DNA from 4 places in the Enterovibrio sp. QJM3NY_24 genome. Region 3 is predicted to be linked to each of the others. Evidence: predicted binding sites of a transcription regulator. Region 3 holds the regulator's gene; each other region holds the start of a gene.

Region 1 (4,220 bases), 870 kb from region 3:
CAAAAAAGATCCACCGTTTTTGACATGGCTCGTTGAGTGGAAAATAGAGGCATTTGATAACGGCGCATCGTCAGTTCTTTTTGTAAGAAATAGCCTGCCATGGTGAAAATGCCATTCGCTTCCGACGCCTTACGTAAATCTCGATATATTTCTTCAGACTGCTCATACAGGTCTAACGCTTTTTCCATGTCACGATGCTTTTCTGCGATACGCCCCTCCGCTTCTTGTTGCAGCGTGTGGCCTATCTTAATGTTGTCAATTTTGGTGTCAGTTAACTTCACACCCAACAAGTTACAGTTGATAAAGCTGGCGCAGTGAATATTGGCGTCATGTAAGTCTGCTTTCATCAAGCTGCCGTGATCGAATTTGGCATTGAAAAGGTGAGCGCAGGTCATGTTTGAGCGATAGAAATTAGCATGGCTGAGATCATAACCACCACCTGAGCCATGCCTAACGAGGTTCACGTCTTTAAGGTCCCCACGCTTGACGATGATACCTCTCAACTGGCCGCCGCTTTTGGCATAGGCTTCGAGCTTCTCTTTAACACCAGGAACTTCTTTCGAAAGATTCTCGTCATGCCAGTAACAAAAACCTGACTCTTCCGCTGGCTCATGGCAACTATGTTTCTCGCCATCGGGATCACAGTATCGGCAAATGGCTTGCTGAATGTCGTCGTTAACGATTGATGAGGATGATTCGGAAACAGTATCTGCGCCTTCAATGTGCGCGGACTCAGAGCTATTTGACATAACGGCACCTCCAATTTCTCAGTATAGAGACTGAAATGAAAAAGTGAGAGACGGTTATTTTTCATAGAGGTAGTGACGTAGAGGGAGGGCGAAAGAGAAAAAGGATCCAAAGAGGTAAGAGGTAAAGAGGTAAAGAGGTAAGGTAGCGACCGTGATCCTATGTAGTCGCTACCCTCTGTTCTTAACAAAGCGTGTTATTTCGCTTCTTGTCTCTCTTCGTGTTTTTCTTCGCGCTTGTCTTCTATTGGCAGCACAAGATTCAGAATGATTGCCGTCAAGCCACCCGCCGCCATACCTGAAGAAAGGATATTTCTGATCCAATCTGGCATGAATTGCAGGATCTCTGGTTTTTGCGCAATACCCAACCCCATGGAGAAGGACAGTGCCATGATGAGAATAGCTCGGCGGTTCAAATCACAACGCGAGATAATGCGAATGCCTGAAGCTGCAATCGTGCCAAACATAACAATCGTTGCGCCGCCCAACACAGGCTCCGGAATCAATTGAACCAAAGTTGCAACGCCCGGAAGTAAGCCAAGAATGACCAACATTCCCGCGACGAAGTAACCAATGTAACGACTCGCCACACCCGTTAATTGAATGACGCCGTTGTTTTGACTAAACGTTGAATTCGGAAAGCTATTCAAAACCGCAGCCAAAGCAGAGTTAACACCATCCGCCAACACGCCACCTTTAATGCGTTTCATGTAGATAGGACCTGATACTGGTTGCTCTGAGGTTTCAGACGTTGCAGTAATGTCCCCAATGGCTTCCAATGACGTGACTAAGAAGACAATCACAAGAGGCACAAGTAAGGTGAAATCGAACGACAAGCCATATTGCATCGGCTGAGGGATAGCAACCCACTCAATATCTTGTGCTGGTGCTGTATTTATCATACCGAGCACATAGGCAAGCAGTGTCCCCACGGTCATGGCGATAACAATCGAGGACATACGTAAATAAGGGTTATTGATACGATTAAGCAACACGATGACCACGAGTACGGAGCCCGCGAGTAATAGATTCTTTAATTCACCAAACGTACCGTTCTCAATCGCCGCATAGCCGCCCCCCATAGAAGTCAGACCCACTTGGATCAGCGTCAAACCAATGAGTGTCACAACAATCCCCGACACCAATGGCGTGATCACACGTTGAGCATGCTCCAGCACACGAGATAGGAATACTTCCGTTAGTGAAGCAATCATGATGGTACCAAATATCGCTGCCATCATGGTTTCGGTATCTGCACCGCCCGCTTTCATCGCAAGACCCGCACCGATAATTGGCCCCAAGAAGTTGAAGCTGGTTCCCTGAATTGAGAGTAAACCCGACCCTAATGGCCCAATGGTTCGAATTTGAATAAGAGATGCCAGGCCAGAAGCAAAGAGAGACATACTGACAATGGTATTCGTGTCACTGGCAGGTAAGCCCAGAGCCTGACAAATGATCAATGAAGGGGTCACTACCGCAACAAACATCGCGAGCAAATGTTGTAGCGCAGCAAAAAGCGTCTGCGGAAGGGGCGGGCGATCATCAAGGCGATAAATCAACTCTGATGGACGAACAGTATCCGAATTTGAAGAAAGACTCATTGCGTACTACCTACGTTAAATGCACTTACTTCATCACGCTGAATGGGTGAAGAAGTTACCTGAATACATGTTCTGTGATTGCTGTTACTCAGAGCAATCAGGTAGCTAAGTGGCTGTTGTGGGGGGGTGATTTGCGCGCCATTTTATACAGCGAAAAATGAAAAGCAAACGTTTGCGCAATGCGGTTGAACTGTATGGCTACAGAGTGAGCACATTTAACAAGTTGCAAACAAAACAGATGGTAACGAAAGACAACTCGCGATATTTTAAATAAAAAAAACCGCCACATTGGGCGGTTTCTTCAATCGGTGAAAACAACATATTAGGTGTTTTTCGCTTCAAACTCTTTCATGAAAGTAACCAGCGCTTGAACACCTTCCAATGGCATTGCATTGTAAATGGAAGCGCGCATGCCACCGACATCACGGTGTCCCTTTAGTGCTTTCAAGCCTAGTGCATCAGATTCAGTAAGAAATGCGTCGTCTAGTTCTGGGTTAACCAGTTGGAATGGCACATTCATCAATGAACGGTTGTCAGCATGAATTTGGTTCACGTAGAAGTCAGACGAATCAATGAAGCCGTATAGCAATGCGGCTTTTTCTTCATTCTTCGCTTGCATCACTTCAAGCCCACCCTGCTCTTTTAGCCACTTGTAGACTTCACCCGCCAGATACCAACCAAACGTTGGCGGTGTGTTGAACATGGAGTCTTTTTCCACCAAGGTTGTGTAATTAAGTACGTTTGGCAAAAATTCTTTTGCACGCCCCAACAAATCGTCACGAACAATCACCAAGGTGATCCCAGCAGGGCCAATATTTTTCTGTGCACCCGCATAGATGACACCGTATTTCGACACATCGATAGGACGTGACAAAATCGTAGATGACATATCAGCCACAATAGGTTTGTCCGTTTCTGGAAGATCGCGAATTTCGATACCATCTATCGTTTCGTTCGGGCAAAAATGCACAAATGCCGCGTCACCGCTCAGCTTCCAATTTTTTGCAGGCTGTACGGCGCGCTTACCATCAATATCAGTCAATACATTGACGACGTTTGGTGTGCAATATTTCTTTGCTTCTTTCACCGCACTCGTCGCCCAATAGCCTCCATCGACGTAGTCAGCAATCGTTTTATTGCCCAATAGATTCATCGGTACAGCGGCAAACTGAGCGCGAGCGCCACCCTGACAGTAAAGGACATGATAGTTATCTGGGATGGATAGCAATTCACGGAGGTTTTTCTCAGCCTCATCCACAACCGCTAGAAACGCTTTGCTGCGATGAGAGATCTCCATGACCGAAGAACCAGTGCCGTTCCAGTCAATCAGTTCAGCCTGAACTTTTGCTAGAACAGCTTCCGGTAACATCGCGGGACCCGCTGAGAAGTTATGTACCTTTTCCATGATTTATCAATGCTCCTGCGTTTAATCGCTTAATAGTGACTTTCGACCTGTGAGTCGGATGATTTTTTTGCCGACAGCGCCCTGTATCAGGTGAGAAAGAAAGCCAAAAAAAATTCGTATTGGTTTTGTTTTATCACCTTTTTTAAGGGATTGGAACGGGAAATATGCTCGACTTTCTTTGTCCTTTAGAAAGAAGATAAAAAAAACGCAGCCTAAGCTGCGTTTTTCTATGACAGAGGATGAAAGGAAAGATTATTCCTCTTCAGTTCCTTCGTCTTCAGGCTTGTCTGTAGGTGTTTCTACTGTCGCATCGTCAGATGTTTCTTCTGATGCTTCAGCAGGTGCTTGCTCTACAACTTCGCCGTTTTCATCCAGAATTAGTTCTTCTTCTGGCTCATCGATGCGTTGGAGACCAACCACTTTCTCGTCTTCGCTGGTGCGGATCAGAGTGACACCTTGGGTATTTCG
Region 2 (4,220 bases), 560 kb from region 3:
TCTAATGCCATGCTCCTCGCGCAGCATAATCATGTGGTTGCCGTTGATATTGTGAAAGAGAAAGTCGATATGCTGAACAATGGTGTGTCGCCGATTATTGATAAAGACATCGAGCATTTTTTAACGAAAAAAGAGTTACGCTTTTACGCCACGTTAGATGACCACGAAGCCTATGCGTGGGCTGACATTGTGATTGTGGCAACACCGACAGACTACGATCCTGTCACCAATTTTTTTAATACGTCTTCCGTTGAGGCGGTCATTCAAGAAGTGGTGTGTTGCAATCCTCATGCACTCATTGTGGTGAAATCGACAGTACCAGTGGGGTTTACGGAAACCGCAAAAACCCACTATCAGACAGAAAACCTGCTTTTTTCACCGGAGTTTTTGCGCGAGGGGCGAGCGCTGTATGACAACCTGCATCCTTCTCGTATCATTATCGGTGGGCAAACAGAGTTTGCGGAGTTGTTTGCAAACCTGTTGTTAGAAGGTGCAGAAGACGAGAATATCCCTGTTCTGTTTACCCATTCCAGCGAAGCCGAAGCCGTTAAGCTTTTTTCAAATACCTACCTTGCCATGCGTGTTGCTTACTTCAATGAGCTTGATTCTTATGCTGAAGCTTTGGGGTTGGATTCTCGAGAGATCATTGAAGGGGTGTGTTTAGACCCCCGAATTGGAAGCCATTACAACAATCCGTCGTTTGGTTACGGTGGATATTGCTTGCCGAAAGATACCAAGCAGTTGTTGTCGAATTACAATTCGGTACCCAATAACATTATTGGGGCGATTGTTGAGGCGAACCGCACGCGTAAAGACTTCATCGCGGAATCCATATTAAAAAGAAAGCCGAAAGTGGTGGGTATTTATCGTTTGATCATGAAAACAGGCTCGGACAATTTTCGTGCGTCTTCCATTTTAGGCGTGATGAAACGTATCAAAGCAAAGGGCATTGAGATTGTGATTTATGAGCCTGTGTACACGGGGAGAACATTGTTCAACTCAGAAGTGCTCACCGATCTTGATGCTTTTAAACAGTGCACCGATGTGATTGTGTCGAACCGTATGGATGACGCCTTGCTGGATGTTGAAGACAAGGTGTACACAAGAGATTTGTTTGGCGCAGATTAAATACAAAAAGAAGCGAGCAGGAATGCTCGCTTTTGTTTGATCTTGGCGAAGCCGTTTCAGGGCTTACGAATGAAACTGCTCACACGCCAGTAGCGTATTTTCAATCAATGTGGCCACTGTCATTGGGCCAACGCCGCCAGGTACAGGAGTAATGTGGCTGGCTTTCGTTTTGGCGACATCGTATTCCACGTCACCCACCAGTTTGCCATCTTCCATTCGGTTAATGCCCACATCAATCACGACTGCGCCGGGTTTGATCCAATCACCAGGAATAAAATTAGGTTTACCAACAGCTACGACCACGAGATCGGCTTGGCGAATATGCCCTTCGAGATCTTTGGTGAAGCGGTGACATGTGGTGGTGGTGCAACCTGCGAGCAGAAGCTCCATGGTCATCGGACGACCCACAATGTTTGATGCGCCAACCACGACTGCGTGCATACCACGAAGCGGGATGTTGTAGCGATCAAGCAGCGTAATAATGCCTTTCGGTGTGCATGAGCGAAGCTTAGGAATACGCTGACACAGGCGACCAACGTTGTAAGGGTGGAAGCCATCCACGTCTTTCTCTGGGTGAATACGCTCAAGTACGTTAGTTGCATCCATTTGCGCCGGAAGAGGCAATTGAACCAGAATGCCGTCGATTTCGTCGTCTGCATTTAGCGTATCAATCAATGCCAGCAAATCGGCTTCGGGCGTGCTTGATGGGAGATCGTAAGACTTAGAGATAAAACCCACTTCTTCACAAACGCGACGCTTGCTGCCGACATAGACCTGTGACGCGGCATCATCACCGACGAGAACAACAGCCAATCCTGGCGCTCGCAGGCCCGCAGCCTTTCTTGCTTCGACGCGCGCGGCAACTTCTTGTCGAACAGTTTGAGAAATGATTTTTCCATCAATAATTTGAGCGGCCATGATTTTCCTTTGGCAAAGATACAGACGGGAAAGAGGCCGTATTTTGACAAAAAAAATGTGACATGGCTATAGCGCAAACGTTTGCGCTACGCTCACTTTATTTTTCCTGTCCCAGAAGCGTCAATAAGTGGTTCAGATGCGGGTGAGGTTAAGTTCGCGGTGAGCATATCCATGGCGAAGCGGCTTTTTGTTTGTGTTATTTGCGGGGTGCTGTGATTAATCGAAGCATTTCAAGTGTGAAATTATACTTTTTGTCGATAACGCATGTTATGTGATTTAAAACGAAGACGTTAGGCAGAAACTTGAGAGGTTTTTGGTCGTAATGACCCAGTAAATGCCAGAATAAGCCGCCAGTCACTCGGTATAACCTGGGTTATATGTGTCTATGCGTTTGAAGGTAAAAACAGCATAAAAAAGCAGGTCTATAAATACAGACCTGCTTTTTATTTGATTTGCCAAGCATCAGCCAAATCCTGACGACCCTAGAACCCTAGAACCCAATTACAAATCTACCGGCATCACGTCATCGACACCATTCGCACCACGACGGCGGTTGCGCTTGGTGGATACCAGCATGTAAATGAGAGTAGCAGCGAAACAAATAGCGAAATAGAACATCAAACCGCTTTCTGTGTTCATTGCTTTGCCTGCCAATACGGGGCCAATCACGGAGCCTACGCTGTAGCTGAGTAGCATCAACTCTGCTGCTGCCACAATTTTCGACTCACTCACTTTTCGGCATGCAAGGGTAATGGCGACCGGGTAGAGTGCAAATGCTGCTGCGCCGAGTAGAAATAATCCCGCCATTAAGCCAGCATCCACGGTCGCGATTTCAATCATCGCGATAGCCAGGAGGCCAGCAAAGCAAAACATGGCCATTAACAGTGCTTTTTCTACGCGTGAATTTAGCCAGCTCACAAGTGGCTGTACTGCCATGCCACCCAAGATCACGATAGCCATCAACATGCCCACCTGGTTGTGGCTGTAGTGTTGCTCTAGATCGAGCGGCAATAACCCGTAGATAGAACCCAACACCAAGCCTGACACAATGCAGCCAATGTAGGCAGCTGAGGGTAAATCTCGCATTTCACGTAGCTTGATGCTCGAATGTTCAACGATTTTTGGCTGACCTTTTTTGAAAATCAGCGGTGGCAGCATGGCAGCAGAGAACAGGGTGGCAACGACCATTAATGGCATCGCGCCTTCGGTGCCAAAGAAACCAATGCCCAGTTGACCTAACGCCGAACCGCCATACAGAGACGCCATATAAAGACCTAGGCGCTTTGCACGTGCTTTTTCAGTATCAGCCATCAATAGCCATGATTCGATCACCACGAAAACGCCGGCAACGGCAATGCCTGCGAGAAATCGTGAGACGAGCCAAACAGCAGGTGAGGCAATAGTGGCCATCATGCCGACTGTCGCCACGATAGCAATTAAGAATGCAACTAGCGCATTGCGGTGACCAAACTTACCCACGATACGTGCACTAATGAGTGCGCCGCCCAACAGGCCAGCGTAAAACACACTTGCAAGCCAAGAGGCGAGATCGACCGACATCCCTCTTGCACTCAGCGCAAGCGGGATCAGGCTCATCAGGAAACCTGAAGCGACGGCAAATAGGCTCAGGCTAATAACAGGCACGAGTGGGCTGTTACCTTCAGTCCGTATTTCGAGGGTCTGTTGCAATGCGTTTTCTCTATCGTAATGACTTAAAATGAAAAAAACCTGCTCAAAGTGAGCAGGTTTTCTATGTTTGTTGGCGTGATTATTATTTCGCCAGTCTAAAACGTAAAGTGAGATAAACTGTTCGTGTTAATCGATTTTATTTATCGTCATGACTATTCAAAATTCTGCATACGATTGGGCCTGCGAGTCAGGTATTTCCGGTTTCCTGCTCGCGTTTTCCCATTTTTATGCACGCGTTGGCATGCAACTGACAATGTAGATTCCACGTTATTTATCCCAACTAAAACAAAGAGGACGGATCCGCACAATGAAGAGCGCTTGTTGGGCATCGTCTAAAGCGATGATCGCGTTTGATTCTGTCGTTAGCTAAACGATGAATGCTGACGGGAGCTGGAGCGAATGTGACGCCTTGGATTTTTCTGTCTTGAGGCATTGTGGACATGATTGGGTCGTGTAATGGTGTGGTTTGAATAGAATTAGCAGTG
Region 3 (4,220 bases):
TTGATAGGGTACTGGTGACAATTAAAACTGAGAAAATGGATATCTAGACCAGTCAGAACAATCTCAAAAAGGAGTGTTGTACTGACTGGATGAAAGCTGGGTTTTGAGGCGTTACTGGTGCAAGGTTTGCAAAAGTTCGTCACGGCGTTGAGGCGTAATCACTGACCAGTGTTTACCTTCTATCGCGCCTTCCAGTGCCCAAAGTAGCTCAAGGCTAAGCGTGTCTTGGTGTGATTTCTGCAAAGCTCGATAAGCTCTCACGGCGCCCTGTGTTTGCAACTGTTCGACAGAATCGATACCTGCTTTTTTTAGCATTCGCTCTGTGGCGAGTCGCAAGTTTGGCAGATCTTTGATACGCGTTGGCGCCGCCGTCTTTTTTTCTTGCTGATCGTCTCTGGCAATGGTGAGTGCTGTCGTGGCATAGGCCATTAACTCGTCAGATTTTACCCACCAATTTTCAGGCACAGCATAGTATTTAGTCACAACAGGGAAGCCGCGTTTTTTGTAGACGTAAGGGCTCATCGCCAGATGTTTGAATTCAGCTTCATTCGTTTGACCAGCACGAAGGTGAAGCTGATCATTAACAACCAGTGCGAACATCGTCTCATCGCAAAATACACCAAACCCACCAAACATAGAGCGGGATTTGATTTTGCCAAGGCATTCGAAGAACTTCAGTGTGTTTTTTAGCGTTGGTTTATCCATGTGACTAATTCTCAATCAATACGTTCCTGGATGAATGGTCAAGGAGCAACGTAGCAAAGCTAATTCAGAGAATTGTCAACGAACCAGAAATATCCGGTATGTGAATGCTAACGTCATCGGTAGCTCCGCTACCACCAACACATAAAATCAGTGTTGTGAGGCCGGAAGCTTTGCGTCCCACGCTTTCGCGATGGTTTGCCTTTTTCTTGACGGGTTTTAGCTTAACTGAATCGCATCATTTTGTCGTTATTGCTGGTCTCATAAAGTGTGATCTTGGTTCAGATAGAATCTTATTGATGTGATTGATAATATCCGGTTGTCTTTGTAATTGAAGTATTTTTGACCAAGATGACTACTTTATAGCTGGGTTTAAGGGTAGCACTAGAAAACTAGGCAATTTACCCTTTAAGAGGTGAGTCGCAATAATGAGGTTGAGTCAGTCGGAAAACTTGCCAGTTAATAAAAAAAGCCCAACCGCAAAAAGTGGTCGGGCTTTTAGAGAAGTACCGCGAGAGCGCGTATTTTACTCGGCGTTGATATTTTTCACCGAACTGCGAATGATGAGCTCTGGTTGCATAACAAAAATCTGCTGTTCGTTCTCTTTATTGGCGAGACGTTCCAATAACAGTTTGATTGCAGTTTTACCCAGTCGATTTTTCGGCTGATGAATTGTCGTCAACGGTGGTGAGAAAAATGCGGCTAGATCAATGTTATCGTAGCCAATAACAGAAATGTCGTTAGGAATGTCTAACCCGGCCTGACGGAAGGTACTGATTGCAGCCAGTGCCATGATGTCATTAAAGCAAAAAACAGCCGTTGGGCGGTCTTCTTGGGCCAATAATGCTTTTGCCGCTTCAACTGCGGAGTCACACTCAAAATCGGCTTCTACAATCCAGTTCGGATTTTCTTCAATGCCAGCTTCTGCCAACGCAGTTCTAAAGCCTGCCAAGCGCGTCTGACAGGTGAGTTTATCTAACTGACCTGAAATACAGCCGATTTTGGTATGGCCGTTGTCTACAAAGTACTTGGTCGCGATATAGCCACCGAGTTCGGCATTGTCTTGAATGCAGTCGGTGTTGACATGTTGCGTGCCCCAATCCATCACAACCATCGGCAGATCTTTCTTTTTCTCTAATAGAATAAGAAGTTCTTCATTCAAGTCAGAACACATCACCAACAGGCCATCTACGCGTTTTTCTGCCAACATGCGCAGGTAGTCGCGTTGCTTCGCTAAGTTACCTTCGGTGTTACACAAGATAAGCGTGTAGCCTTCTTTGTAGCAGTATTCTTCTACCCCATGTACAACTTCCGCAAAGAACGGATTGGTAGATTTGGTGACCAGCATGCCAATCGTGCGCGTTGAGTTACATTTCAAGCTGCGCGCAACTGCACTCGGTGCATAGTTTAAGTCGTCGACTGCGGCCCATACTTTCTTGGTTGTGTTTTCTGCGACAAAGCGTGTTTTATTGATCACGTGTGAAACGGTTGTCGTAGATACACCAGCCATGCGTGCGACATCTTTAATTGTTGCCATTGGGTAATCTTCTTATCGTTTTCATTAGCAGCTTGAGAAATAGTGGCTGCTCAACATGTTTACGCCGCTATGCTAAGCGGCGTAATGGATTCGTTCTTTCTATAGGCGGAGAGACGGACTCTCATCCCCTTGTCGTCGAGGTTTCATCGACACTGCCAGCAACTTGCTTTCCATCAAGTGTGGGAGAAGGGGGGAACGCTGCGGCGGCACTATGACGAGGCGTTTGTAATGTTACAGAAATTTCTCAATGCCAATCGCTTGCGTTCACAGTTTACTGGCTCATGACCGCGCCCGCAATTATTCAATTGAAGCGACTCGCGTAAGCTTGATGCGTATCAAGCTTGCGAAATAGCGGGTTTTTTCTGTTTTCCAAGCTCAAAAAAAGAAAAAACCGGGCTTGCCCGGCTTCATTTATCATAACCAAACACTTCAAAATGCTTGTTTAGCGAGAATTTGTTTGGGTATAGATAGGCACCTTTTTATTCGCCTTTAAGGAACAAAAGATCCAGTGTGATAAATGCAGTGAGCAATGCACCAGCGGCTTTATAAAAACCGAATTGATCAAACTGGTTTAGCGATTTTTGGAAACTACCTAGCCACGGCATGACCATGGTTTCCAAAAATATTTGCTGTTCTTGCATCATGGATTCTTGTTGGTCTTCTTCGGTTTCCTTGTTGGCAAGAATGACCAAGTTCCCTATGAAATCAAGCACAACCGCAAGATGGTCAAACGGTTCATTGAAATCTTTACGTTGAGCAATGCCGTACTTTTCCATCCATTGACCCATCTCTTGCGCGGGCTTATCGTTCAACAGACCGGTTTCACCAATATAAATAGACGCATAAGGCAATGCGCCTGTTTTTGGTGTACTGAGGAATAAACCACAGAAATCAGCGGCTAGCTCGAGTTGTGCATCTTCGCGGAGCTTTAGCGCGGCAAGCGCGTTGCGAAATTCAACGATCGGTGCTTTCAATTCCTCGGTCATGGCTAACGCGGAAAAATAGTTATCCATGTTGCTGCCGTGGTAATTATTCAAATCATCTTGCGTTAATTCACTGGCGAAAAGGGAAGACATCCACCAGTAAAATTCTGCACGTTGTTCGTTAATGGCAATAAATTCTTGCATTGTCATTCCGTTAGTTGAAAAAAAGCACTTTAAGTCTATCTAACATAGAGCAAAAAAGGGCAGCTAAGCTGCCCTTTTCTTCATACTGTCTCTTATGCGATATCCATCGCCGGGAACAGTGGGTTAACGCCGTCAACGTTGATTGGGCCGTTGAAGCCTGTTACTGCAGGTGCTTCACCAGTGTACTTCTCAATCTCAACCAGTGCTGTATGCGCAGAGGTTGCTTGCGCTAACTTAGAGGTGCCGATGTCTACAGTCAGTACGTTTGGATCGCCGTAAGTACAAAGTGTACCCGGCTTGCCGCCTTCAAGTGGCGCATACCAAGCACCTTCTTCAATACGACATACGCCAGCTTTATAGTCGTCAGTCACGACTGCGCCCGCAAGGACCTGACCACGTTCGTTGAATACACGAACCACATCACCAGAAACAATGCCACGTGCTTTTGCGTCAGCAGCGTTGATGTAGCAAGGCTCACGACCCGCGACTGCGTAAGTGTCACGGAACGCGTCTGACGAACACAATTGCGAGTGCAGACGGTAGTTAGGGTGACAGCTTTGCATGTGCAGCGGGTAGCGCTTTGACTTAGGACCGCCATGGCTACGCTCTACTTTTTCGAACCACATAGGGTGACCCTGACAGTCGTCGTAACCCATGTCTGCGATTGTCTTACAGTAGATCTCGATCAGACCTGATGCTGTGCCCAGTGGCTCAAGATCAGGTTCATTACGGAATGCTTGGTGACGAACCCACTCGGTACCTTGAGGGAAGGCAATAAATTGTTCTTCTTCCCAGAATTTAACGAAGTTTGGCATGCGAACGCCAATACCACGGCCTTGCAGACGTGCACCGTT
Region 4 (4,220 bases), 1.3 Mb from region 3:
CAAGGCCACTGGCGTACGCTCACCCATCGACATGGCTTCACCATGGTAGGTGTCGTAACTTGCTGCCGTGACAGCACAGTTCGCCACAGGTACCTGCCATGGGCCAACCATCTGGTCACGTGCAACCAAACCTGTGACCGTGCGATCACCAATGGTGATCAGGAAGGTTTTCTCTGCAACCGAAGGCAAGCGCAGTACGCGCTGTGACGCTTCTTCGACAGAGATGCCTGCACGTTCAATCGCTTTGCCTTCCACTTTTTGTGTTTGCACGTCACGGTGCATTTTAGGGGGTTTGCCCAGCAACACATCCAACGGCATATCAATTGGCGTATTATCGAAATGGCTGTCTTCCAGCTCAAGATGACGCGCTTCGGTGGCTTCACCGACAACCGCATATGGCGCACGTTCACGCTGACAAATCGCATCAAATACGCCCATGTTTTCTGGCGCTATCGCCATCACATAACGTTCTTGTGATTCGTTACACCAAATTTCTAACGGGCTCATGCCCGGCTCGTCGTTTGGCACGTTACGCAATTGGAATTTACCACCACGCTCGCCATCATCCACAAGCTCAGGCAAGGCATTAGAAATACCGCCCGCACCCACATCATGGATAAACGCAATTGGGTTGTCGTCACCCAACTGCCAACAACGGTCAATCACTTCCTGACAACGACGTTCCATTTCTGGGTTTTCACGCTGCACAGAAGCAAAATCCAGATCTTCCGCTGACTGGCCAGAGGCCATTGAAGACGCTGCACCACCACCCAAACCAATGTTCATGGCGGGGCCACCAAGTACAATAAGCTTGGCGCCGACTGGAATTTCTTTTTTCTGAACATGCCCATCGCGAATGTTACCCATACCACCGGCAATCATGATCGGCTTGTGGTAACCACGGACTTCTTCACCGTTGTGCGAGGTGACTTTTTCTTCGTAGGTGCGGAAATAGCCCAATAGGTTAGGACGACCAAATTCGTTGTTAAATGCCGCGCCACCTAATGGGCCTTCTAGCATAATGTCCAACGCATTCACGATACGGCTAGGCTTGCCGAAATCTGTTTCCCAAGGTTGTTCAAAACCTGGGATACGCAAGTTGGACACGGAGAAACCGACCAAGCCTGCTTTTGGCTTACCACCGATACCAGTAGCGCCTTCATCGCGAATTTCACCACCTGACCCCGTCGCTGCGCCAGGCCAAGGTGAAATAGCGGTTGGGTGGTTATGTGTTTCCACCTTCATCAGAATATGTGTCGCTTCCTGATGGTAATCATACTGACGTGATTCAGGGTTCGGGAAAAAACGTCCTACGCTTGAGCCTTCCATAACAGCAGCGTTATCTTTGTACGCAGATAACACATAGTCGTTGTTATGCTCGTAGGTGTTCTTGATCATCTTGAACAGGCTCTTGTCCTGATCCACACCGTCAATAGTCCAATCAGCATTGAATATTTTATGGCGACAATGCTCTGAGTTTGCCTGAGCAAACATCATCAGTTCGATATCGTTAGGGTTGCGACCCAGCTTGGTAAAGCTTTCCACCAAATAATCGATTTCATCGTCAGCCAAAGCAAGACCCAACTCCACGTTGGCCACTTCCAAGGCTTCACGACCCGCAGAAAGGATATCTACCGCTTTCATCGGTGCTGGCGTTGCTGCTGCAAAGAGTGCTGACGCCGCATCCATATCAGCAAATACCACTTCCATCATTCGGTCATGGAGCAAACAGGCCAACACTTTATGTTGGTCAACAGACAATTCAGATGCCAATTCAACATAATAGGCCGTGCCACGCTCAAGGCGTTTAATCGCATTTAGACCGCAGTTGTGCGCGATGTCAGTCGCTTTTGAAGACCAAGGAGAAATCGTGCCAGGACGAGGGGTTACAAGAATAAGGGTGCCCGTAGGCGCGTGCTCAGCAATCGTTGGCCCATAAGTGAGCAGACGATTCAGCTTTTGCTTCTCATCGGCACTCAAGGGAGTACTGATATCAGCAAAGTGGATATACTCGGCATAGAGGCCAGTCACAGGCAAGTCATTCGCCTGACAGCTTTCTATCAGTTTATTGACTCGGAATTCGGACAGAGCGGGGGAACCACGCAAAATTTCCATGTGCGTACGTCTCTCGGTTAGCGGTGAATTAAAGTGATATTGGCCTAACCCCATGAGTTTTATGTCGTAACATAAATGGGAAAGCTACGTCGATATCACTTCTGTTCTTGCTGCTAGGGTATCTCCTAGTGTTCGGGGCGCTATTATAGGGTAAAAATGTGGGCGACGTAACACTTGACGCAACCGTTTGCGCAACTTTTTTTCCTCGACGATGACTGTCATTATTCTGCGTCTAAACTAAGGTACCCATCCAGCTTCACTTTATGCGGGATGCCACCTTTGATATAACAGTCGGTAATCAATAAAGAGTGAGCATAACTTTTTGAACGCGAATGCTATAAAACGAATCTATCAACTGCTTGTTGGCACAATGTTAGTGCTGTTTCTTTCCGGTTGTGAATGGAAATACGATGACAGAACTGAACTAGAAAAAATTCGTGACAGTGGCGTACTTCGCGTAGGGACACTGAACAACCAACTTTCCTATTACATTGGCCCAGACGGCCCAACAGGGCTCGACTTAGAACTTGCCTCGCAATTCGCACAAAGTCTTGGTGTGAAACTGGAAATGCAGCCTGCTTACACCCTTTCAGGTCTCTTTCCAGCGTTAGAGCGTGGCGACGTCGATATCATTGCTGCTGGACTAACGATTACCAAAGATCGCCTTGACCATTTTCGCCCAGGTCCTGCTTACTATTATGTCAGCCAGCAATTGGTCTACAAAAAAGGTCACTGGCGTCCGCGAAACCTGTCAGAGTTGAACAAAGATGGTGCACGCATTGCCGTGGTTGAAGATTCCAGTCATGCCTTGACACTGCAAGCCATACAACGTGAATTTCCAGAAATGATCTGGGAAAGTGTTAAAGACACCGATGACGACGAATTGCTGAAACAAGTGGCTGATGGCCAATTGGACTTCACCATTGCTGATTCCGTCGACATTGCGTTAATTCAGCGCATTCACCCCGCTATTACTGTTGCATTGGAGCTGACAGAAGACGAACCCGTCGCTTGGTTCATGAAGAAATCACAAGATGACAGCGTTTACGCTTTGATGATTGAGTTCTTCGGCAAAAAAACACAAAGCGGTGAATTAGCAGCGCTCGAAGAAAAGTACTTTGGCCATGTCGACAGTTTTGATTACGTCGATACTCGCGCCTTTTTGCGCGCTATTGACAGTAAACTGCCGAAGTGGGAGCCGCTATTTAAAAAATACGCGGATCAGTTTGATTGGCGAATGCTGGCTGCACTGTCCTATCAAGAATCACACTGGAATCCACGCGCTGTTTCACCCACCGGTGTTCGCGGCATGATGATGCTGACGTTACCCACGGCAAAATCAGTCGGTGTGAAAAACCGTCTTGATCCGGAGCAAAGCATTCGTGGCGGCGCTGAATATCTCTATAAAATGCTGCAACGAGTACCTGACAGCGTCAACGAAAATGAAAAAATCTGGTATGCACTGGCATCCTATAACATCGGATTTGGCCACATGATGGATGCGCGTCGATTGACAAAAGCACAAGGCGGCAACCCTGATTCATGGGCTGATGTGAAACAGCGCTTACCATTGCTTGCTAAACGCCAGTACCACAAACAAACGCGTTATGGTTACGCCCGAGGTTATGAAGCCTTGAGTTACGTTGAAAACATTCGCCGTTATTATCAAAGTATTGTTGGCTATGAGCAGGATAAAGCGCAGGCAATTGGTGCAGATCTTACGGATAATCTTGATGGATTGCAGACGATCAATATTGAGACTTCGCCCGATGAGGTGGAAGCATTAACACAAACCGATGTGATTGAGCCTGTCTCAGAAGAGAGCCCAGCAAAAGAAGCCAATGACAAATAGGGGCTCCCTCTTGTCATAGTGTGTTCACAATGGCAGGTTATAACCTAGGTGTCAGAGACAACAAAAACGCAGCACTGGCTGCGTTTTTGTCTAAATAGGAACTGAAACTATGTTTGCTAACAAACGAAAAACGCAGTCCACTTTTGCACGTAACTCAAGCTCAGCATCAAACCGACGTAAGCGCATGCGCAACGTTAACCTGAAAAAAGTATTGTGGCGTCAACGCACCTTTGCCATTCGAGAATTTGCCATG

What was found. Region 3 encodes PurR, which represses purine synthesis genes. Its sites were predicted from a motif close to TNANGNAAACGTTTNCNTNA; they were not measured.
Region 1: the regulator PurR is predicted to act here: its motif matches at 2,508-2,527, upstream of AC3CIC_RS05160 (uracil-xanthine permease family protein).
Region 2: the regulator PurR is predicted to act here: its motif matches at 2,116-2,135, upstream of folD (bifunctional methylenetetrahydrofolate dehydrogenase/methenyltetrahydrofolate cyclohydrolase FolD).
Region 4: the regulator PurR is predicted to act here: its motif matches at 2,291-2,310, upstream of purL (phosphoribosylformylglycinamidine synthase).

What each region holds. Positions count from the first base shown of each region.
Region 1 covers NZ_CM173519.1:1,183,520-1,187,739, reverse strand. The annotation lists gene AC3CIC_RS05165 (ion channel) at 1-749, opposite strand, end outside; gene AC3CIC_RS05160 (uracil-xanthine permease family protein) at 944-2,347, opposite strand; gene serC (3-phosphoserine/phosphohydroxythreonine transaminase) at 2,670-3,752, opposite strand; gene gyrA (DNA topoisomerase (ATP-hydrolyzing) subunit A) at 4,005-4,220, opposite strand, start outside.
Region 2 covers NZ_CM173519.1:2,618,564-2,622,783, reverse strand. The annotation lists gene AC3CIC_RS11505 (nucleotide sugar dehydrogenase) at 1-1,128, shown strand, start outside; gene folD (bifunctional methylenetetrahydrofolate dehydrogenase/methenyltetrahydrofolate cyclohydrolase FolD) at 1,192-2,046, opposite strand; gene AC3CIC_RS11495 (MFS transporter) at 2,548-3,735, opposite strand.
Region 3 covers NZ_CM173519.1:2,057,038-2,061,257, reverse strand. The annotation lists gene AC3CIC_RS09025 (TfoX/Sxy family DNA transformation protein) at 112-705, opposite strand; cyclic di-GMP riboswitch class I at 821-915, opposite strand; gene purR (HTH-type transcriptional repressor PurR) at 1,229-2,239, opposite strand; gene torD (molecular chaperone TorD) at 2,719-3,366, opposite strand; gene torA (trimethylamine-N-oxide reductase TorA) at 3,459-4,220, opposite strand, start outside.
Region 4 covers NZ_CM173519.1:790,266-794,485, reverse strand. The annotation lists gene purL (phosphoribosylformylglycinamidine synthase) at 1-2,115, opposite strand, end outside; gene mltF (membrane-bound lytic murein transglycosylase MltF) at 2,486-3,967, shown strand; gene AC3CIC_RS03365 (hypothetical protein) at 4,077-4,220, shown strand, end outside.